4 regions of the Streptomyces sp. NPDC041122 genome follow, and region 3 is predicted to be linked to each of the others. Evidence: riboswitches for the same ligand, from Rfam matches in the RefSeq annotation. Region 3 holds a riboswitch; each other region holds the start of a gene.
What was found. A riboswitch is a leader RNA that binds a small molecule or an ion and turns the genes downstream of it on or off. The one in region 3 is predicted to bind cobalamin.
Positions count from the first base shown of each region.

Region 1: another riboswitch for cobalamin. It lies ahead of ACZ6B8_RS00250 (ABC transporter substrate-binding protein); the one in region 3 lies ahead of cobN (cobaltochelatase subunit CobN).
Region 2: another riboswitch for cobalamin. It lies ahead of ACZ6B8_RS03775 (ABC transporter substrate-binding protein); the one in region 3 lies ahead of cobN (cobaltochelatase subunit CobN).
Region 4: another riboswitch for cobalamin. It lies ahead of ACZ6B8_RS25530 (CoA-acylating methylmalonate-semialdehyde dehydrogenase); the one in region 3 lies ahead of cobN (cobaltochelatase subunit CobN).

Region 1 is NZ_JBVIYQ010000001.1:56,026-61,284, reverse strand. It holds gene ACZ6B8_RS00270 (alpha/beta hydrolase family protein) at 1-30, shown strand, start outside; gene ACZ6B8_RS00265 (HAD family hydrolase) at 105-1,262, opposite strand; gene ACZ6B8_RS00260 (AraC family transcriptional regulator) at 1,510-2,379, shown strand; gene ACZ6B8_RS00255 (VOC family protein) at 2,376-2,888, shown strand; cobalamin riboswitch at 2,897-3,081, shown strand; gene ACZ6B8_RS00250 (ABC transporter substrate-binding protein) at 3,184-4,200, shown strand; gene ACZ6B8_RS00245 (FecCD family ABC transporter permease) at 4,272-5,259, shown strand, end outside.
Region 2 is NZ_JBVIYQ010000001.1:864,886-870,144, forward strand. It holds gene ACZ6B8_RS03770 (FecCD family ABC transporter permease) at 1-718, opposite strand, end outside; gene ACZ6B8_RS03775 (ABC transporter substrate-binding protein) at 799-1,770, opposite strand; cobalamin riboswitch at 1,815-1,935, opposite strand; gene ACZ6B8_RS03780 (M67 family metallopeptidase) at 1,939-2,361, opposite strand; gene ACZ6B8_RS03785 (amino acid permease) at 2,449-3,960, opposite strand; gene ACZ6B8_RS03790 (DUF2017 domain-containing protein) at 4,352-4,957, opposite strand; gene clpS (ATP-dependent Clp protease adapter ClpS) at 5,028-5,259, opposite strand, start outside.
Region 3 is NZ_JBVIYQ010000002.1:276,662-281,920, reverse strand. It holds gene ACZ6B8_RS07555 (precorrin-2 C(20)-methyltransferase) at 1-1,244, opposite strand, end outside; gene ACZ6B8_RS07550 (precorrin-8X methylmutase) at 1,241-1,867, opposite strand; gene ACZ6B8_RS07545 (cobalamin biosynthesis protein CobG) at 1,879-3,186, opposite strand; cobalamin riboswitch at 3,294-3,427, shown strand; gene cobN (cobaltochelatase subunit CobN) at 3,464-5,259, shown strand, end outside.
Region 4 is NZ_JBVIYQ010000007.1:275,349-280,607, reverse strand. It holds gene ACZ6B8_RS25540 (enoyl-CoA hydratase/isomerase family protein) at 1-881, opposite strand, end outside; gene ACZ6B8_RS25535 (acyl-CoA dehydrogenase family protein) at 878-2,056, opposite strand; gene ACZ6B8_RS25530 (CoA-acylating methylmalonate-semialdehyde dehydrogenase) at 2,062-3,561, opposite strand; cobalamin riboswitch at 3,773-3,951, opposite strand; gene ACZ6B8_RS25525 (VOC family protein) at 4,244-4,822, shown strand; gene ACZ6B8_RS25520 (hypothetical protein) at 4,895-5,035, opposite strand; partial or broken gene ACZ6B8_RS25515 (aldo/keto reductase) at 5,127-5,259, shown strand, end outside.

The DNA.
Region 1 (5,259 bases), on a different contig from region 3:
ACGGCGGGGCGGGTCGTGCCGGGCCGCTGACCCGCTCGCCGCCCCCTCCGTCACGGTCGGGCCGTGCCCCCGGACGTCACGGCCGGGCCACGCGCTCCCGGGCGTCAGCCGATCTGGTCCGGGGTGACCGTAAGCCACCGCTTGTCGGCGGTCACCTTCTGGCCCAGCTTCCGCTGCCGGTCGGCGTTCTTCTTCTTCATCCCGTCCAGCTGCTTCATGTAGGCGTCCTTGCGGTTGACCCACACGCGTACACCGCCGTGCTCCACATCGGCCGAGTGGAACAGCATCGGGCCGTCGCTGGAGGGCGTGTCACCCGCGGCGAGGATCGGCTTCTTCCACTCGTCGATGTACGTGTTGATCGCCGCGGGCTTGCCCTCGTACCAGGTCAGCGGCGCCCACAGGTTGGGCGTGAGCTCGCGCTTCGCCAGCTTCTCGCGGTCCTTCTCGCCGAAGCGGCCCTCGGCGATCTCCTTGCGGGAGCTGGTCACCGCACCGGTCCTGCGGTCCTTGAGCTGCAGGGCCACCCCGATGACGTTCTGCGGCTTCACGCCGTAGCCGTACTTCGGGTCCGCGAGGACCATGCGCACCAGGTCCTCGCTGGCCGCGCTGACCACGTACACCTCGACGCCGTGCGCGCGCAGCGTCTTGTAGAGCTGCTGCATGCCGCGCGAGAACTCCGGCGGCTTCACCTCGGTCTTCGTGACCTTCCCGGCCTCGAAGTACTCGGCGGGGATCGGCTTCTTGTACGCGAGGAGTTCGTCGACGTACCCCTTGAGCTCCTTCAGCGTGAAGCCGGAGAAGATCTGCGCGGCCCACGGGTAGCAGACCTGGTCGTCCACCTCGCACAGCCGGTTGTAGTAGCTGTAGAGGCTCTCCTTGTGACCGGCCGTGTCCTTGAAGGGGATGACCTTCAGGGACGGGTCCATGGTCTTGCGGGTCAGCACGCCCTTCATCTCCAGGAAGGGCAGCAGCGCCTCTTCGAGGTCGTTGCGGTACGTGGTGTTGTCCGCGTCGAAGACCGCGTACGCGCCCTTGTGGTCGTTCTCGGCGATGACCTCGCCCAGGCGCTTCGCCACGGGCTTCGGCCAGTGCGACAGCTCGCGGGCGGTGGCCGCCGAGGTGTCGGCGGCGCTCGCCTCGTCCGTCGGCCACAGGGCGCTGCCCGCGAGGACGGCGGCGGCCAGCGCGCCGATGGTGCCGATGAGGGCCGGCTTGCTCTTCGCCCGTACTGCCCGTGCGGCCTTCGCCGTCCGTACTGCCATGTCTCTACGTCCCTGCCGTTCCCTGAGAGCGGTGCGCGGCCCCGTCCGGAGCGGCGCGCAATGCTATGGGGCGCCACGCGTATTTCCCATGATCGAAGTCACCGTGTCCGGGCGGCATGCGGGAGATGAACGGGGGTAGGCACGAAGGATGCCGGAGCCGGGGCGGCGGCCGGAGCGAGGGACGGGCGCCGCGACCTTCCGGCGCCCGCGGCGCCCCCTACCGGCGTCCGCCGCGCATACTGAAACCATGGGCACCCGCGAGTTCGTCCGGGCCGCGCCGCGGCTCGACGGCATGGTCGTCTCGGCGGTCGGCTACCGCACCGCCGGGCAGCGCCCCGCCCTGCACCGCGGACTCCCGTCGCCCTACCTGACGGTGATCTTCTCCCTCGACGGCCCCATCGCCACCGGCGAATCCCCGGACCGGGCCACCGGCCCGGCGGCGGCGCGCACCGACATCGTGGTGGGCGGCCTGCACCAGAGCCCCGCCTACGTCGTCCAGCCCGAGCACGAGGCCGGCATCCAGCTCGCCGTGCACCCCCTCGCGGCCCGCGCGCTGCTCGGCGCGCCCGCCGCCGAGCTGGCCGGACAGCTCGTCGTCGCCGGCACCGACGTGTTCGGCGCCCGCGCGGGCGAGGTCCGCGAGCGGCTCTGCGAGCTGGACCGCTGGGCGGACCGCTTCGATCTCCTCTCCGGCTATCTGCGGCGCCTCGCGTCCACCGACCGCGCCACGGGATCCGTACGGCCCGAGGTGGCCGCGGCATGGGCGTGGCTGGCCCGGCACCGCGGCGCGGGTACGCTCGGCGGCCTCTCCCGGCACGTCGCGCTCAGCGAGCGCCGGCTGACCGCGCTGTTCCGCGCCGAGACCGGACTGAGCCCCAAGCAGGCCGCCCGCCTGATGCGCTTCCAGCACGCCAAGGCCGCCGTGACCAGGGCCGTCGCGGCGGGCGACCGGCCCGACCTCGCCCGGGTCGCGGCCGACACCGGCTATTACGACCACTCCCACCTGGTCCGTGACTTCCGGCAGTACACAGGGGCCAGCCCCACCCGCTGGCTGGCCGAAGAGTGCCGGAATATCCAAGCCGGGGCACACGGCGGAGGCGAAGAATCGAAGCCATGAACACCACACCGAAGACCCAGACGGAACAGCGATTCGACACCCCTGACACCCCTGACACCCCTGACACCACTGACACCCCTGACACCCGCGTGACCCCCGCACCCGCCATCTGGCCGGGCGTGCAGGCCGCGGACGCCCTCGCCCTGATCGACTTCCTCGTCGGCACCGTCGGCTTCCTGCGCACGGCCGTCTACGAGGACGAGGGCCGCGTCGCCCACGCCCAGCTCGACTGGCCCGAGGGCGGCGGCATCATGCTCGGCTCGTACGACCCGGAGTCCTCGGCCACCTGCGGAAAGCCGGGCGCCGCGGGCGCCTACATCGTCACCGCCGAGGTGGACGAGCTGTACCGGCGCCTCACCGCGGCGGGCGTGGAGATCACCAGCGAGATCGAGGACAAGCCCTACAGCAGCCGCGAGTTCGGCATCGCCGATCCGGAGGGCAACCGCTGGTCCTTCGGCACCTACCCCGGCGAGCCGCGGCCCGCGCCGACGGCCCGCCCGAGCGCGTGACGGGTGCGTGATAACTTGCGCAAGCCAGTCAAACCCACACCTGGGCCAGGGAATCCGGTGCGAATCCGGAACTGACGCGCAGCGGTGAGGGGGACGGGCGGGGCCACGGCCACTGGGCGTCTCAGGACGCCCGGGAAGGCGCCCCGCCCGGTCGATCCCGAGTCCGAAGACCTGCTGGCACCTCCGTCCGCGCACCGGGCGGCGGAGGTCGTGACGCAGGCCAGGCTCCGCGTATGAGCCGCGAGACCCGAAGGATCACGTGTCCTCGACAGCCCGTATATCCACGCCAGTCCGCATGTCCGCCCTCCTCTGCGCCTGCCTGCTCGCGCTCACCGCGTGCGGCGGCGGCTCGGCGGGCAAGCCGGCGGGCAAGGGCGCCGACGGCTATCCGGTCACGGTCACCTCCTGCGGCAAGAAGGCCGAGGTCACGGCGGCGCCGCGGCGGGCCGTCTCCCTCGACCAGGGCTCCACGGAGATCCTGCTCTCGCTCGGCCTCGCCGACCGGATGGCAGGCACCGGCACCTGGACCGACCCGGTCCTGAAGAACCTGGCGAAGGACGAGGCGAAGGTCGATCGGCTCGCCGACCGCTACCCCTCGCTGGAGAAGGTCCTCGACAAGGAGCCGGACTTCGTCAGCGCCTCCTTCCTCTACACCGTCGGCAAGGGCGGGGTCGCCGACCGCTCGAAGTTCACCGAGCTCGGCGTCCCCGTCTACGTCTCGCCCAGCGACTGCGCGGGCAAGGACAACGACGGCGCCGGCGACGGCAAGCGCGTGCAGACCCTCACCATGGACACGGTCTACGGCGAGGTGCGCGACCTCGCGAAGGTCTTCCACGTCGAGCGGCGCGGCGAGAAACTGATCGCCGACCTGAAGCGCCGCGTCACGAAGGCGACGAAGAACATCCGGGCGTCCGCGTCCGACACCCGCCTCATGTACTGGTTCGCCAACTCCGACGCCCCGTACCTGGCGGGCTGCTGCGGCGCCCCCGGCATCATCACCCGCGAACTCGGCGCGAAGAACGTCTTCGACGACACGCACGACGAGTGGCCGCAGATCAACTGGGAGACGGTCGCCGACCGCGACCCCGACGTCCTCGTCCTCGGCGACCTCACACGCAAGTCGCAGTCCGCGGAGAGCGCCGCGGCGAAGATCAGGTTCCTGGAGACCAACCCGGCGACGAAGAACCTCACCGCGGTGAAGAAGAAGCGGTACGTCCTGCTCAGCGGCCAGGCGATGAACCCCACGATCCGTACGGTCGACGGCATCGAACAAGTGGCGGCGGGGCTGCGGAAGTTCGGGCTCGCCAAGTGACGGAGAGCGGGACGGCGCCGGAAGCGGGTACGGGTACAGGTGTAGGTACGGGTACGGATCCGGGAGCCGTCCTGGACGACCCTTCCGGCGCCGCCCCCGGCCGCGTGCGCCTGGGGCTGCTCTGGGCGGCCGGCGTCGCCGCGCTGGTCCTCTCCGTATCCGTGGCCGTCACCATCGGCCCGGCCGACATCTCCGTGCCCGACGTGTGGTCGACCGTCGGCGCCCACCTCGGTCTCGGCGACACCCCGCTCACCCCGATCAGGGACGGCATCGTCTGGAACCTGCGGATGCCCCGCACCCTGCTCGCCGCGGTCTGCGGCGCGGGCCTCGCGGTCTGCGGAGCCGTCATGCAGTCCCTGCTCCGCAATCCGCTCGCCGACCCCTTCGTCCTCGGGGTCTCCTCCGGGGCGTCCACGGGAGCGGTCGCGGTCGTCGTCCTCGGCGTCGGCGGGGGAGCGGTGTCGGTCTCGGCGGGCGCCTTCGTGGGCGCGCTCTGCTCGTTCGCGCTGGTGCTGCTCCTGAGCCACACCCTGGGCGACACCACGGACCGGGTCGTCCTCTCCGGCGTCGCCGCGATGCAGCTCTTCTCCGCGCTGACCTCGTTCGTGATCCTCACCGCGGGCGACGCCGAGACCACGCGGGGCGTGCTGTTCTGGCTCCTCGGCTCGCTCAGCGGCATCGGCTGGACCGACGTGTGGCTGTGCGCCGCGGTGCTCGCGGTGACGCTGCTGGTCTGCCTCGCGCACGCCCGGACGCTCGACGCGTTCGCCTTCGGGCAGGAGGCGGCGGCGACGCTGGGCGTCCGGGTGGCCCGCACCCGGATCATCCTGCTCTGCACGACGGCACTGCTGACGGCGGCCCTGGTCAGCTCGGCGGGGGCCATCGGCTTCGTCGGCCTGGTCCTGCCGCACGCGGCCCGCGCCTTCGTCGGCTCCGGGCACGCCCGGCTGCTCCCGGTCACCGCGCTGGCCGGCGCGGTCTTCCTGGTCTGGGTGGACACGCTGGCCCGCACGGCCCTGGACCCGCAGGAGGTCCCGGTCGGCGTGGTGACGTCACTCA
Region 2 (5,259 bases), on a different contig from region 3:
CGCGGAAGCGGGTCGCGTCCAGGCCGAGGACGGTGGCGCCCTCCTCACCGGCGAGGAGCAGGTCGAGGGGGCGGGCCAGGGCCGTCAGGAGGGCCGTGCCGAGGAGCAGGACGGTGCAGGGCAGGGCGAGCATGTCCCAGCGGGCGCTGCCGAGGCCGCCGAGCGTCCAGTACAGGACCTCCTTGAGGTGGTCCGCGCTGTCGGCGGTGACCAGGATGAGGCTGGTGAGCGCGGTGAGGATGTAGGAGACGGCGACGCCCGCGAGGATCAGCCGGCCGGTGGCGAGGCCGCCGCCCCCGCTTCGGGCCAGGCCGTGGACGAGGACCAGGGAGACCAGCGCGCCCGCGAAGGACGCGGCCGGGATGGTGACGGTGGTCGACAGGGCGGTGCCGAGGCCGAAGACGCCGCCGAGCACGATGGCGGAGACCGCGCCGACGGAGGCGCCGGAGGAGACACCGAGCAGGAACGGGTCGGCGAGCGGGTTGCGGACGAGGGCCTGCAGGACGGTGCCGATGACGGCGAGGCCCGCGCCGACGGCTGCGCCGAGCAGGACCCTGGGGAGGCGGACGTCCAGCACGATGGTGCGGAAGGGGGAGGGTCCGGCCCGCCCCGTGAGGATGTCCAGGACCTGGCCCGGCGGGATCCGGACCGAGCCCAGGGCCAGCCCGGCGAGTATCGCTGCCGCGAGGGTGACTGTGAGTACCGTCAGAACGACCAGGCGCCGACCCCGTGCGTCCCGTCGATCGCCCTTCGGGCTCGTCCTCGAACGCCGGACGGGCTGGAATGCCCGGGTGCGCCTCACAGCTGCGCCGCCAGCTTCCTCACCGCCTCCGGTGCTCGTACGCCGGTGACCACGTCCGACAGTCGCAGCACCGCGAAGCGCTTGTTCCTGACGGCCGGGACGTCCCGCAGGACCGGATCCTCCAGGAGGCGCTTCTTCTTCTGGGCGACGGTCGTGGCGCCGTAGTCGAGGATCAGGATGGTCTCGGGCCCGCGCTCGACGACCTTCTCCCAGGAGGCGTCGGTGAAGGACTTGTCGACGTCGGCGAAGACGTTGCGGCCGCCGGCCCGCTCGATGATGTCGTTGCCGATGCCGCGGCCGCCGGCGGTGAACGCGGTCTTGTCGCCGCTGTCGTAGACGAAGACGGACCGCGCCTTCTCGCCCCGGGACTTCTTCGCGGTGGCGGTGAGTTCGCGGCGGGCGCCCGCGACCCACTTCTCGGCACGGTCGCGCACCCCGAAGGTGGCGCCGACCTCGCGGACCTCGCGGTAGACGTCGTCCATGGAGACGGGCTTGTTCGCGCAGCCCTCGACGTTCAGGCGGGTCTTGATGCCCGACTTCGCGAGCGCGGAGCGGCTGCGGCCGTCGCCCGCGAGGAAGGCGCTCGGGTAACCGCCGTACACGAAGTCGGGATTGGCGGCGAGCAGCTTCTCGTACGAGGGGTATTCCTCGGCGAGCACGGGGCGCGACCTGTACGCCTTCTCGTACTTCGGCAGCACCTTGTCGTCGAGATAGGCGGTGCCGGCGATGTGGTCCTGCAGGCCGAGTTCCAGCATCACTTCGGTGGTGTGCTGGTTCATGGTGACGGCGCGCTTCGGGGGCGCGTCGTACGTCGTCCGCACGCCGCAGTTGGTGACGGTGTACGGGAATCCGGCCGCCCGCGCGGCGGGCTTCGTGTCGCCGTCGGTGTCCGCCGACGAGCACGCGGCGAGCGGGACGAGCAGGGTGGCCGCGGCGAGCGCGCGTATGCCGGTGTGGCGGCGGGACATGGCTGAGCTGCCTCCTCCAGGGGATTTCCGCGTCCCCTGCGTTGCGTGGAGAAAGGCGGCAGGTCAGTTCCTGACTCCCCCGGCCCTGCGCGGGGCCGGGGTCACAGTGGCGGGACCGTGCCGGGTTCGCACCGGCTTCCTGGGTCCTGCCGCCCTCATGAGTGAAGCTCAGTATGCCTCGACGACCTTTACCTCTTCCTCGGTGACCTCGCCGTCCACGATCCGGTACGAGCGGAACTGGAAGGGGCCCGCGCCGTCGGTGTCGGCGGTGGAGACCAGGACGTAGTGCGCGCCGGGCTCGTTGGCGTACGTGATGTCGGTGCGCGAGGGGTAGGCCTCGGTCGCCGTGTGCGAGTGGTAGACGATCACCGGCTCCTCGTCGCGGTCGTCGAGGTCGCGGTAGAGCTTGAGCAGGTCACCCGAGTCGAACTCGTAGAACGTGGGCGAGCGCGCGGCGTTCAGCATCGGGATGAACCGCTCGGGCCGGTCGGTGCCCTCCGGCCCCGCGACCACGCCGCAGGCCTCGTCGGGGTGGTCCTTGCGCGCGTGCGCGACGATCTGGTCGTGGAGGGCCTGGGTGATGGTCAGCATGGGAGCCAGGATAAGCAGAGGGCCCGCACCGTACCGAAGTGTGGTACGGGCGGGCCCGAATGCTGGACATCGGCCTTGGGGGGCCGGTCAGTCCTTGCTGAGCGGGTCGCCGTCGGACGGGCCGTCCGTGCCGCCCTGGGCGCCGACCTTCTGCTTGGTGAAGGCGGCAGCCTGCGGGTTGCGGCTCTTGAGCACGAGGTAGGAGACCGTCAGGATCAGGGCCCACACCGGCGCGGCGTACAGCGAGATGCGCGCGTCCTTGTCGACGCCCATCATCACGATGACCATGCCGATGAAGGCGAGCGCGAACCAGCTGGTGTACGGCGCGCCCGGGGCGCGGAACGTGGATTGCGGCAGCTCGCCGCGGTCGGCCTTGCGGCGGTAGCGGATCTGGCAGGCGAGGATCATGATCCAGGCCCACATGCCGGAGATGGTCGCGAAGGAGACGACGTAGTTGAACGCCTCGCCCGGCCACTGGTAGTTGATCCAGACGCCGACGAGCATGAAGGCGGCGGAGACCGTGGTGCCGGTCAGCGGCAGGCCGTTCTTCGTGAGCTTGGTGAAGAACTTCGGGCCCTGGCCGTTGAGCGCGAGGTCGCGCAGCATGCGGCCGGTGGAGTACATGCCGGAGTTGCAGGAGGAGAGCGCGGCGGTGAGGACCACGAAGTTCACGATCGCGGCGCCGACGCCGAGACCCATCTCCTCGAAGGCCTTCACGAACGGCGAGACGCCCGGCTTGAACGAGGTCCACGGGACAACCGACAGGATCATGATGAGCGCGCCGACGTAGAAGACGGCGATGCGCCACGGCACGGTGTTGATGGCCTTGGGCAGGACGGTCTTGGGGTCCTTGGACTCGCCCGCGGTGACGCCGACCAGCTCGACGGCGAGGAAGGCGAACATCACGATCTGCAGGGTCATCAGCGTGGAGCCGATGCCGTTGGGGAAGAAGCCGCCGTCGTCCCAGAGGTGGGTCACGGAGGCGGTGTCCCCGGCGTCGGAGAAGCCGATGGTGAGGATGCCGACGCAGATCAGGATCATGCCGATGATGGCGGTGACCTTGACCATCGAGAACCAGAACTCCAGCTCACCGAAGAGCTTCACGGAGATGAGGTTCGCGCCGTACAGGATGACGGTGAAGACCAGCGCGTAGGCCCATTGCGGGAATGAGTCATGGGTCCAGTACTGCATGTACTGGGCGGCCGCGGTGACTTCGGTGATGCCGGTGACGACCCAGAAGAGCCAGTACGTCCAGCCGGTCACGAATCCGAAGAACGGGCCCATGAACTCGCGTGCGTACTCCGAGAAGGAGCCGGACACGGGCCGGTACATGAGGAGCTCGCCGAGCGCCCGCATGATGAAGAAGATGACGAGGCCCGCGATGGCGTACGCCAGGATGAGGCTGGGCCCTGCCTTGTGGATGGCTTTGCCCGCGCCGAGGAACAGGCCGGTGCCGATGGCACCGCCGATCGCGATCATCTGGATCTGCCGGGCCCCGAGCCCGCGCTGGTAGCCCTCGCCCTCGCCGGACGGGCCGCCCTGCACGACACCATTGCCGCCAGGCTCGCCGTGGTGCTCTTCGACCTGCACTGAGGTCATGGTGACGCCTTTCTCCATGCTGATCCGCGCCCGCACATCTGCGTTGTGGCTGCGGATCAGGTCCTGATCCCCCCGGATATGGATGGAGTGCTACCGGCGGTCTGCCGGCTCGAGCGCCCCCGGCGACATGGGTGGCGTCGCCGAGCGGTCGTGAAGATGTATCACGGTGAACGAGGCGAGGAAATGAGCCACCTGTGGCGCAGAACACAGGGAGAAGCGGACAAAGTGCACTTGACATGACAAAGCAGGGCAATGCCGTGACGCGATCGTTATCCGGATTTGAGGATCCGCTGAGCGAACGGCCCGCCCGATGAACAGAACCTGTCTACTACAACAAATTTCGCTGCCCTCTGCACCGATTTCGGCGCGGGCCGCGCGCGGGCCCCGCGGATCAGTCCAGCAACGTCCCGACCAGCGTTTCCTGCAGTCCGCCCAGCCAGAGGTAGGCCATCACCATGGGCTTGCGGGGGTCGGTGTCGGGGAGCCGGTAGAGCAGATCGGCGTCCTCCTCGTCGGTGACCTCCAGGCGCGTGCCGATCGCGAGCCGGAGGTCGTTGAGGGCGCCGAGCCAGTGCCGCGACTCCTCGACCGACAGTTTCAGGACAGCTCCGCCGTCGCCGGAGGCGGTCGTCGCGTCCAGGCAGCGGATCACCACGAGGGCGTCGTCGCGCTTCTTGGCCCGCAGATCGTTCTCGGTGAAACGGCGGAACTCCGCGGAGTACGCGCGCGTTTCGTCGGGGTCGCCCGCCGAACCGTCCTCGCCCCCGGGGCCGCCGTACGCGTCGGGCAGCAGCCGCCGCATCACCGGGTCGGCGGGCGGCTCGCTCGGCCCCTCGGCGAAGAGCTCGGCGAGGGGGTCGTCGGAGACCTCGCCGCCCGGCCCCGGACCGATCAGCTCCAGGAGCTGCACGGCGAGGGAACGGATGATCGAGATCTCGACCTCGTCGAGCGCGACGGCTGCGCCGCCCCCCGGCATCGGTTCGAATTGTCCTGGCATCAGATGCGTCGCTGCTTCCGGTCCGTACGCGGCGGGCGGTCCGCTCCTCGCGGCCCGCTCCTTGCGGTCCCTACTTGCGGTCCTGCTGAAGGGTGGCCCAGAGGCCGTAGCCGTGCATGGCCTGCACGTCGCGCTCCATCTCCTCGCGGGTGCCGCTGGAGACGACCGCGCGGCCCTTCTGGTGCACGTCCATCATCAGCTTCGTGGCCTTCTCCTTCGAGTAACCGAAGTACGTCTGGAACACGTACGTCACGTAACTCATCAGGTTGACCGGGTCGTTGTGCACGAGCGTGATCCAGGGG
Region 3 (5,259 bases):
AGGTCCGCCGCTGCCGCCGCCGCCAGGCGCTCCGCGATGACCTCCCAGGGCTTGAGGCGGTCGGAGAGGGAGAGCGTGGCGTAGTCGTGGCCGAGCGGGGCGCCCGCGCGGGCCGCCGCCGCGTTGGCGGCGGTCACCCCGGGGAGCACCCGTACGGGGACGTCCTCGTACGCGTCCTGCGAGGCGACCTCGAGGACCGCCGTGGCCATCGCGAAGACGCCGGGGTCGCCGCCCGAGACGACGGCGACCCGTCGCCCGCGCCGCGCCAACTCCAGTGCGTACTCCGCGCGTTCGGACTCCACGCGGTTGTCGGAACCGTGCCGGCGCTGGCCGGGGCGGTGCGGCACCCGGTCGACGTACGTGGTGTAGCCGACCAGGTCGTCCGCGGCGGCGAGCGCGCCGCGCGTCTCGGGGGTCAGCCACAGCGGGCCCGCCGGGCCGGTGCCTACGACCACGACCTCGCCGTGTCCCGGCGCATCGACCGGCTCGGGCGCGGGGCCGCCCGTCAGCGGCGCCACCCGGCTCGGCAGCACCGCCACGGAGAAGTACGGGACCGAATCCGGGTCGACGTCGGCCAGCCGGCCGGTGCGTTCGCCGGTCATGGTGGCCCGCTCCACATAGCGCGCCTCGTCGAGGCGGCCCGCGCTCTCCAGCGCGCCGCGCACCTTGCCGAACGTGCGGCCCAGCTTCATGACGACCGCCGAGTCCGTCGCCGCGAGGCGCGCCGCGAGCTCCTCCTCCGGGAGCGTGCCGGGCAGGATCGTGAGCACCTCCTCGGCCTCCACCAGCGGCTCGCCGAGGCGGGCCGCCGCCGCGCTCACCGAGGTGACGCCGGGGACGACCTCGGTCGGGTAACGGTGCGCGAGGCGCTTGTGCATGTGCTGGTAGGAGCCGTAGAAGAGCGGGTCGCCCTCGGCGAGGACGGCGACCGTGCGGCCCGCGTCGAGGTGGGCGGCGAGGCGGGCGGCGGCCTCCTCGTAGAACGCGTCGAGCGCGCCCCGGTAGCCGCCGGGGTGGTCGGTCCGCTCCGTGGTGACGGGGTAGACCAGCGCCTCCTCGATGTGGTCGGCGCGCAGGTGCGCGGCCGCGATCGAGCGGGCGATGGAACGGCCGTGCCGCGCCGAGTGGTACGCGACGACATCGGCCGCCGCGATCACCTCGGCCGCGCGCAGGGTCATCAGCGACGGGTCGCCGGGGCCGAGGCCGACCCCGTACAGCTTGCCCTGAGTGGTCTCGGTGTTCACTCCGCCTCGCTCGCAATCGCGTTGATCGCCGCCGCGGCCATCGCGCTGCCGCCGCGACGTCCCCGTACGACCAGGTGCTCCAGGCCCGAGTGGTGGGCCGCGAGCGCGTCCTTGGACTCGGCCGCGCCGACGAAGCCGACCGGGATGCCGAGGACGGCGGCCGGGCGCGGCGCGCCCTCCTCGATCATCTCCAGGAGGCGGAAGAGGGCGGTGGGCGCGTTGCCGATGGCGACGACCGAACCTTCGAGGCGGTCGCGCCAGAGTTCGAGGGCGGCGGCGCTGCGGGTGGTGCCGAGGCGCGCCGCGAGGTCCGGCACGGACGGGTCGGCGAGGGTGCAGACCACGTCGTTGTCGGCGGGCAGCCGCTTGCGCGTGACGCCGCTCGCGACCATGTTCGCGTCGCACAGGATCGGCGCGCCGTCGCGGAGCGCCTTGCGGGCGTCGGCGATCACCCGCGGGCTGAAGGCGAGATCCTTCACGAGGTCCACCATCCCGCAGGCGTGGATCATCCGGACCGCGACCTGGCTGACGTCGGCGGGCAGGCCACCGAGGTCCGCCTCCGCGCGGATGGTGGCAAAGGACTCGCGGTAGATCGCCGCGCCGTCCTTCTCGTAGTCGAACACTGTGCTCTCGCTCATCTCGTGGCCGTGGTTTTCGTGGTGGTACGTGCGGTGGTGACCGTCTCGGTCAGGGTCCTGCCCGTGACGTGCGCGGGTTCCTCGCCGGGGGCGTGCACCGTGACCTCGTACCGTCCTTCGCCGGTGGCGAGCACGTCGACCCAGGCGCCGTGCGGGTGCCCGCAGCGCCGTTCGCAGCCGGACCAGTGGACGGGAAGCCCGCCGGGGCCCGGGACGACGTCCGCGCGGACGTCGGCGCGGGACTTGGCGCAGCCGGGGCGGCCGGTGCAGGCGCCGACACCGAGCCAGGGCGAGTCGGGGGTGGTGAGGTATCCGGCGTCGCCGAGCGCGGCCAGCCGTTGCCGGGCGGCGTCCTCGTCGGCGAAGCCGGGCAGCACGAAGCCGCGCCAGGGGGTGACCCGGAGTTCGTCGCCGGGCAGCGGCAGGAGGGCCCGCCAGGCGGCGACGCTCACGCGGCCGAGGGGGGCGTTGACGACGACCGCGCGCCCGTGGACACCGGGGACGGGCCCACCGGTGCCGGGCGGGCCCGGGGCGGCGACCGGAGCCCCCGGCACGGCAGTCGGCACCGGCGTCGCCGCGATCCCCGCCCCCGCCAGCGCCCCCGCCACCTCCACGGTCCGCCCCACCGGCAGCTCGCGCACCCGCCACGCGCCGTTGCCCGCCTCGCGGGCCTCGTCCAGGAAGGCACCGGCGGCGGCGAGGGCCGCGCGCGGGGCGTCGGAGGCGGCGACCCGGAGGGCGCGCGCCCCGACCTGTACGAGCGCCGTCCCGCCCAATTCTGCGATCAAGGTCACATCGCCGCCGAGTCCGGTCACGTCGCCGCGGCCGTCGTCCAGGGCGAACAGGAAGCGGCCGGAGAGCTCCGTCGTCCACTCCTCGGCGCACAGCAGCACGTCCAGCTCACGGACCCACAACTGCACGTCGGCGTGGCCGAGTCCGTCGGTTCCCGCCAGTGGGGACGCCACGATGTTGCGGACGCGCTCGTGCCGCTCGGAGGGCAGCAGACCCGCCTCGGCGAGCAGTCGGGAGAGTTCGCCGCCGCAGGCCTCGCCGAGGCCGCGCAACTCGATGTTGCCGCGCGAGGTGACGCTGAGGCCGCCGTCCGCCAGGCGCTCCGCCACGTCACCGAGCACCGCGACCTGATGACTCGTCAAGAGGCCGCCGGGCAGCCGGAGTCGGGCCAGGCGGCCGTCGTCGGCGAGGTGCAGGCGGAGGGCTCCGGGGCAGGCGTCACCCCGGTCACGTATGGGGGATTCGCCCTGGTCTGGGGAGGGTGTTCGGGTGGGCGGCATGGCGGCGAGCATACCCACGCCGATCCGGCCGGTCGCCTCCCGAGACGGGCCGTCCCGGCAGGTGGCCGCCCCGCTCGCGGCGGGCAGGACTTACTATGCAGGCGGCGGGCTGCCAAGTCCGTCGACGCCAGCGACGGCGTGGGTCCACCAGGACCCGGGGGAGGAAGCCCGGTGCGAATCCGGCGCGGTCCCGCCACTGTGAGCCCCACCCGCGTGGGGTGAGCCAGGAACTCCCGCCGTCCATACGACCACCCGGGGCGCGGACACCCCGAGGAAGGCCTGCGCCCGCATGCTTCTGCTGTTGTCGACCTCCGACACCGACCTGCTCAGCGCCCGCGCGGCGGGAGGCCCGGTCGACTACCGGTTCGCCAACCCCTCGCGCCTGGACCTCGACGGGCTGCCCGCCCTGCTCGACGGCGTCGACCTCGTCGTCGTACGCCTCCTCGGCGGCGTCCGCGCCTGGCAGGACGGCCTCGACCAGCTCCTCGCGAGCGGCCTGCCGGTCGTCGTGCTCACCGGGGAACAGGCACCCGACGCCCAGCTGATGGCGTCCTCCACCGTGCCGGTCGGCATCGCCGCCGAGGCGCACGCCTACCTGGCGCACGGCGGCCCGGCCAACCTGGAGCAGCTGGCCCGCTTCCTCTCCGACACCGTGCTGCTCACCGGCCACGGCTTCGAGCCGCCCGCGCCCGCCCCGTCCTGGGGACCGCTGGAGCGCACCGCCCGCGCCCACGTCGAGGGCCCGACCGTCGCCGTGCTCTACTACCGCGCCCACCACATGAGCGGCAACACCGCGTTCGTGGACGCGCTGTGCGGCGCCATCGAGGACGCCGGGGCCCGCCCGCTGCCGCTGTACGTGGCCTCGCTGCGCGCCCCCGAGCCCGAGCTGATCGACGCGCTGCGTGCCGCCGACACCATCGTGACGACGGTCCTCGCGGCCGGCGGCACCAGGCCCGCCGAGGCCTCCGCGGGCGGCGACGACGAGTCGTGGGACGCGGGCGCGCTCTCCGGCCTGGACGTGCCGATCCTCCAGGCGCTCTGCCTGACCGGTTCGCGGTCGTCCTGGGAGGAGAACGACGAGGGCGTCTCGCCGCTGGACGCCGCGAGCCAGATCGCGGTGCCGGAGTTCGACGGGCGCCTCATCACGGTCCCGTTCTCCTTCAAGGAGATCGACGAGGACGGGCTTCCCGCGTACGTGGCCGACGCCGAGCGCGCGGCCCGCGTCGCCGGCATCGCCGTGCGCCACGCCCGCCTGAAGCACATCCCGGCCGCCGACAAGCGCCTCGCGCTGGTCCTGTCCGCGTACCCGACCAAGCACTCCCGCATCGGCAACGCGGTCGGCCTCGACACCCCGGCGTCCGCCGTGGCGCTGCTGCGCCGGCTGCGCGCCGAGGGCTACGACTTCGGGCCCGAGGCCGACATCCCCGGCCTGGTCTCCGGTGACGGCGACGAGCTGATCCGCGCGCTGATCGACGCGGGCGGCCACGACCAGGAGTGGCTGACCGAGGAGCAGCTCGCCGCGAACCCGGTGCGCATCCCGGCCGCCGACTACAAGCGGTGGTACGCGACGCTCCCCGCGGAGCTGCGCGAGTCCGTCGAGGGGCACTGGGGCCCGCCGCCCGGCGAGATGTTCCTGGACACGTCCCGGGTGGGCGACGGCGGCGACCCGGAGGGCGACATCGTGCTCGCCGCCCTGCGCCGCGGCAACCTGCTGATCCTCATCCAGCCGCCGCGCGGCTTCGGCGAGAACCCGATCGCGATCTACCACGACCCGGATCTGCCGCCGTCGCACCACTACTTGGCGGCCTACCGCTGGATCGCGGCCTCCGCGTCCGACGGCGGCTTCGGCGCCGACGCGATGATCCACCTCGGCAAGCACGGCAACCTGGAGTGGCTGCCCGGCAAGAACGCCGGCCTCTCCGCCGCCTGCGGCCCGGACGCCGCGCTCGGCGACCTGCCGCTGATCTACCCGTTCCTGGTCAACGACCCGGGCGAGGGCACGCAGGCCAAGCGCCGCGTGCACGCCACGCTCATCGACCACCTGGTGCCGCCGATGGCGCGCGCCGACTCCTACGGCGACATCGC
Region 4 (5,259 bases), on a different contig from region 3:
GAGACGCGGTACTCCTGGTCCAACACCGCTTCCAGCGACCCCATTTCACGCGCCCGCCGCAACGCCTCCAAGGTCACCTTGAGGGCGGTCGGTGAGCGGGAGAGGAGTGTCTCGGCGGCCTCCTTCGCCGCACGCGGGCCGGCCGCCTGGAGCCGCTCGACGATCTCCTCGACCGTGTCGGCCGCGTAGCACGCGTCGATCCACCCCCGGTCTTCGATGAGTTGAGAGGGCGGGGCGTCGCACACGTACCGCGGGAGCACCTCGCGTACCGGCGCGTCGGAAAGGTCCGCCAGCAGGCGGGGCAGCGCGGACGACGGTACGAAGTGGTCGGCGAACCCGCACCTGAGCGCGTCGCCCGCCGCCACCTGGGCACCCGTGAGCGCCAGATGAGCCCCAAGGCCGCCCGGTGCGAGGCTCAGGAGGTAGGTTCCGCCGACGTCGGGCACGAAGCCGATGCCGGTTTCCGGCATGGCCACCCGGGACCTTTCGGTGACCACGCGCACGCTGCCGTGCGTCGAGATCCCCACCCCGCCGCCCATCACGAGGCCGTCCATGACGGCGACGTACGGCTTCGGGTAGTGCGCGATGCGGGCGTTGAGGCGGTACTCGGCCCGCCAGAATTCCCGGGTCGCCCCGGCGTCGCCGGTCGTGGCGTCCTCATGGATGGAGCGGATGTCGCCGCCTGCGCACAGGCCGCGCTCCCCCGCGCCGGTGAGCACGACGGTCTCGATCCCGGGGGCGTCCGCCCAGGCGGCCAGCGCCTCGTCGATACGGCACACCATGGTGTGGGTGAGGGCGTTGAGGGCCTTGGGGCGGTTGAGGACCACGTGGGCCGCGCGGCCTTCGACGCGGAGCACCACGGAGTCGTCGGCCGCGGTCATCGGACGGCCTCGGTGAGGCCGCGGGCGACGATGAGACGCATGATCTCGTTGGTTCCTTCCAGGATCTGGTGGACCCGCAGGTCACGGACGATCTTCTCGATGCCGTACTCGCTGAGGTAGCCGTAGCCGCCGTGGAGTTGCAGGGCCCGGTCGGCCACGGAGTAGCCGGTGTCCGTGGCGAACCGCTTGGCCATGGCGCACAGCTGCGGGGCCCGCGGGTCGCCCCGGTCGAGGGCGTCCGCGGCCTGGCGCACCAGCGCGCGTGCGGCGGCCAGTTCGGTGGCCATGTCGGCGAGGCGGAACCGCAGTGCCTGCGCGTCCAGCAGGGGCGCGCCGAACGCCTCGCGGTCGGCGAGGTGGGTGACGCTGCGGTGCAGTGCGCTCTGCGCGCCGCCCAGGGAGCAGGCCGCGATGCCGAGGCGTCCGCCGTTGAGGCCGGTCATGGCGATGCGGAAGCCGTCGCCCTCGGCGCCGAGGCGCCGGTCGGCGGGGATGCGCACGCCGTCGAGGATCACCTGGCGGGTGGGCTGGGCGTTCCAGCCCATCTTGCGTTCGTCGGCGCCGAAGGAGAGGCCGGGGTCGTCGCGTTCGACGACGAAGGCGGAGATTCCGCGGGGGCCCTCCTCTCCGGTGCGGGCCATGACGAGGTAGACGGCCGAGGCGCCCGCTCCGGAGATGAACTGCTTGACGCCGGTCAGCGCATAGCCGTCCCCGTCCCGTTCGGCGCGCGTCCGCAGGGCGGCGGCGTCCGATCCGGCCCCCGGCTCGGTGAGGCAGTAACTGCCCAGCGTTGCCGCGGTGCACAGGTCGGGCAGCCAGCGGGCGCGCTGCCTCTCGTCGCCGTACCGGTCGATCATCCAGGCGACCATGTTGTGGATGGAGAGGTAGCCGGCGATGGAGGGGCAGCCGGTGGCGAGGGCCTCGAACACGAGGGTTCCGTCGGTGCGGCCGAGCGCCGAACCGCCGTGTTCCTCGCGTACGTAGACGCCGCCGAGGCCCAGCGCGGCGGCCTTGCGCAGTACGTCCACGGGGAAGTGTTTGTCGCGGTCCCAGGCGACGGCGTGCGGCGCGAGGTGTTCCTCGGCGAAGTCCAGTGTGACCTCGGCCAGGGCGAGTTGGTCCTTGGTGAGGGCGGCGGGATGGTCGTTGGTGAGGGCGGCGGCCGTCGGTGTCATCGCCGTCATCCCATCGTCGGGATGGTGAAGCTCGCGCCTTCCCTGGCCCCGGACGGCCAGCGCGAGGTGACGGTCTTCGTACGGGTGTAGAAGCGCACGGCGTCGGGGCCGTGCTGGTTGAGGTCGCCGAAGCCGGACCGCTTCCAGCCGCCGAAGGTGTGGTACGCGACCGGCACGGGGATCGGCACGTTGACGCCGACCATGCCGGCGCCGACGCGGCGGGTGAAGTCGCGGGCGGTGTCCCCGTCCCTGGTGAAGAGGGCGACGCCGTTGCCGTAGGGGTGTTCGGTGGGCAGGCGCAGGGCCTCCTCGTAGTCCGCGGCACGGACCACACAGAGGACCGGGCCGAAGATCTCCTCGCGGTAGATCCGCATCCTGGGCGAGACGCGGTCGAAGAGCGTGGCACCCGCGAAGAAGCCGTCCTCGTGGCCGGGCAGGGTGACGTCCCGTCCGTCGACGACGAGTTCGGCCCCTTCGTTGACGCCGATGTCCACGTAGCGGCGGACCCGGTCGAGGGCGTCGCGGGTGACCAGCGGGCCGAAGTCCGCCTCGGGGTCGTCGGAGCGGCCGATGCGCAGCTCCGCGACGCGTTCCTTGAGGCGGGTGACGAGCGCGTCGGCGGTCTCCTCACCGACGGGCACGGCGACCGAGATGGCCATGCACCGCTCCCCCGCCGAGCCGTACCCGGCGCCGATCAGCGCGTCCACGGCCTGGTCGAGGTCGGCGTCCGGCATCACGATCATGTGGTTCTTGGCGCCGCCGAAGCACTGCGCGCGCTTGCCGTGTGCGGCGGCGCTCGCGTAGATGTGCGCGGCCACGGGCGTGGAGCCGACGAAGCCGAGCGCCTGCACGCGCGGATCCTCGATGAGGGTGTCCACGCTTTCCTTGCCGCCGTTGACCACGTTCAGGACGCCGGGCGGCAGCCCCGCCTCCAGGAACAGCTCGGCGAGCCGGAGCGGCACCGAGGGCGCGCGTTCGGAGGGCTTGAGAACGAAGGAGTTTCCGCAGGCGAGCGCGGGCGCGGCCTTCCACAGTGGGATCATCGCGGGGAAGTTGAACGGGGTGATCCCGGCGGTGACGCCGAGCGGTACGCGCAGGGAGTGCACGTCGATGCCGGTGCCGGCGTTGTCGCTGAACTCACCCTTCAGCAGGTGCGGGATGCCCGCCGCGAACTCCACCACCTCTAGGCCGCGTTGCAGGTCGCCGTGGGCGTCGGCGATCGTCTTGCCGTGTTCGGAGGAGAGCAGCCGGGCCAACGACTCCCGCTCCTGTTCGACGAGTTGGAGGAAGCGCAGCATCACGCGGGCGCGCCGCTGCGGGTTCCACTCGCCCCAGCCGCGCTGCGCCGCTTCGGCGTCGGCGATTGCCGCGGCCGTCTCGTCGCGCCCCGCCAGCGGCACGTGGGCCTGTACGGAGCCGGAGTTGGGGTCGTACACGTCGGCGAACAGCCCGGAGGCCCCGCGCACGTGCTTGCCGCCGATGAAATGTGTCAGTTCACGGACCATGAGAGCCTGCTCTCGTCAGGTGAGATCCGAAGATGGCACGGCAGGCCGACGGCACCGCCGGACAGGCGGATCGATGGGCCTGACGTGGGACGCGAAGGCCTAAGAGCCGTCGTGGAGTCGAGCGTCGGCGACGGCCGCCGCTCGCTTCGCCGGATCACCTGGGTCGTGGGTACGGACCGGTGCCATGCGTGTCTGCTCCATCCTCGTGGACAACACGGAACACCCCGCGGCCGGTATCCTGACTCCCGGATCAGCGCGCGTTCTCCCGCCTTCCCGACGGACTCGTCCGTCAGTGGCGTATCGCTCGGCGAGAACGCACTCCCCGGTCACAGTGGCGGGACCGCGCCGGATTCACACCGGCTTCCCTGCACCGCGGGCTCTGGTCACGAACATATAGTTGGACGTCCTAGTAAGTCCACCCCCGCCTTTCCGGCCACACGGGTCCGGACCGCGCGGCGGGCCGGCGGCCGAACGTGCCGCCGCGCCTTTGGGATCGTTTCTTCCTGTCGCTTCATCCCCGAAAGCGCCGTTGATGGCCGGGGCGGCCGGCAAGCGGCCTGACCGCGAACATGGCCAGAAATGATTTAACCTTCAACCTGTGCTAGTGGCATTCTTTTCAGGGCGACGCCGACCAGCATCGACGACCAGCCAACTACGCGCCTACGTACAGGAGATGACCGACATGACGCAGACACCGACGCAGATGCAGACACGGTCTGAGCCGCACGCCCAGGCCCGGTCCCTGCCCCTCCGTCTCCACCACCACGCCTGGATCACCGACGACCAGGAAGCCAACCGCCGCTTTTACGAGGACGTGATCGGCCTGCCGTTAGTGGCCACGTGGACCGAGCGCGAGGTGATGCACGGCGTCGAGCGCGCCTACAGTCACGCTCTCTACGGCCTGGCCGACGGCAGCGCGCTCGCCTTCTTTCAGTTCGCGGACCGCAACGACCAGGAGGAGTTCAGGACCAGCATCAACTCAACTCCTCTGCGCCACATAGCCTTCAAGGTCGAGGCCGGGGCACAAGAAGCCATTCGCGAGCGCGTCGAGGCGGCCGGCTCCGTGGACGCGAACCCTCACGTGATCGACCACGGCTTCTGTGTCTCGCTGTACGTCACGGACCCCAACGGGCTGATCCTGGAGTTCGCCGTCGACCACCCCGACGTGGAGAAGATCGACGTCGAGCAGCGCGCCACCGCACACGCCGACCTCGCCCGTTGGCTCGCCGGGGACCATACCAGCAACAACCGCTGGCGCTGATCCGTACCCCGTGGCGCAGGCCGAAGCGGCGCTTTTGCCTCAGACCGGGAGCGCGTAGCGGGACTGTGCGGGTCAGCTGACGCGCTGGAAGGCGCCGGCGGGTCCGATGCGGCCCCCCTGGCGGGCGTCGGCGGCGAGGTCCTCGGCGATGACGGTGATGCGGCGGACACGGCCACGCGGTAGCCCGTGCCGGCGCAGGATCCGGTAACCCACCTCGTGTCCGGGTCCTGTGGCGACCCGCTGAAGGTGGAGCGCTTCACCCTCACCCGCTCGCGCCGCACCTGACCCGGAGGAGCATCCACGCATGATCACCCGAACCGCGCTCGGCTCGCCCGGTCTCACCGTCAGCGCGATGGGCCTGGGGTGCATGGGGATGAGCGAGAGCTACGGCCCCGCCGACTGGGACGGCGGCCTGGCCACCATCGACCGGGCCCTGG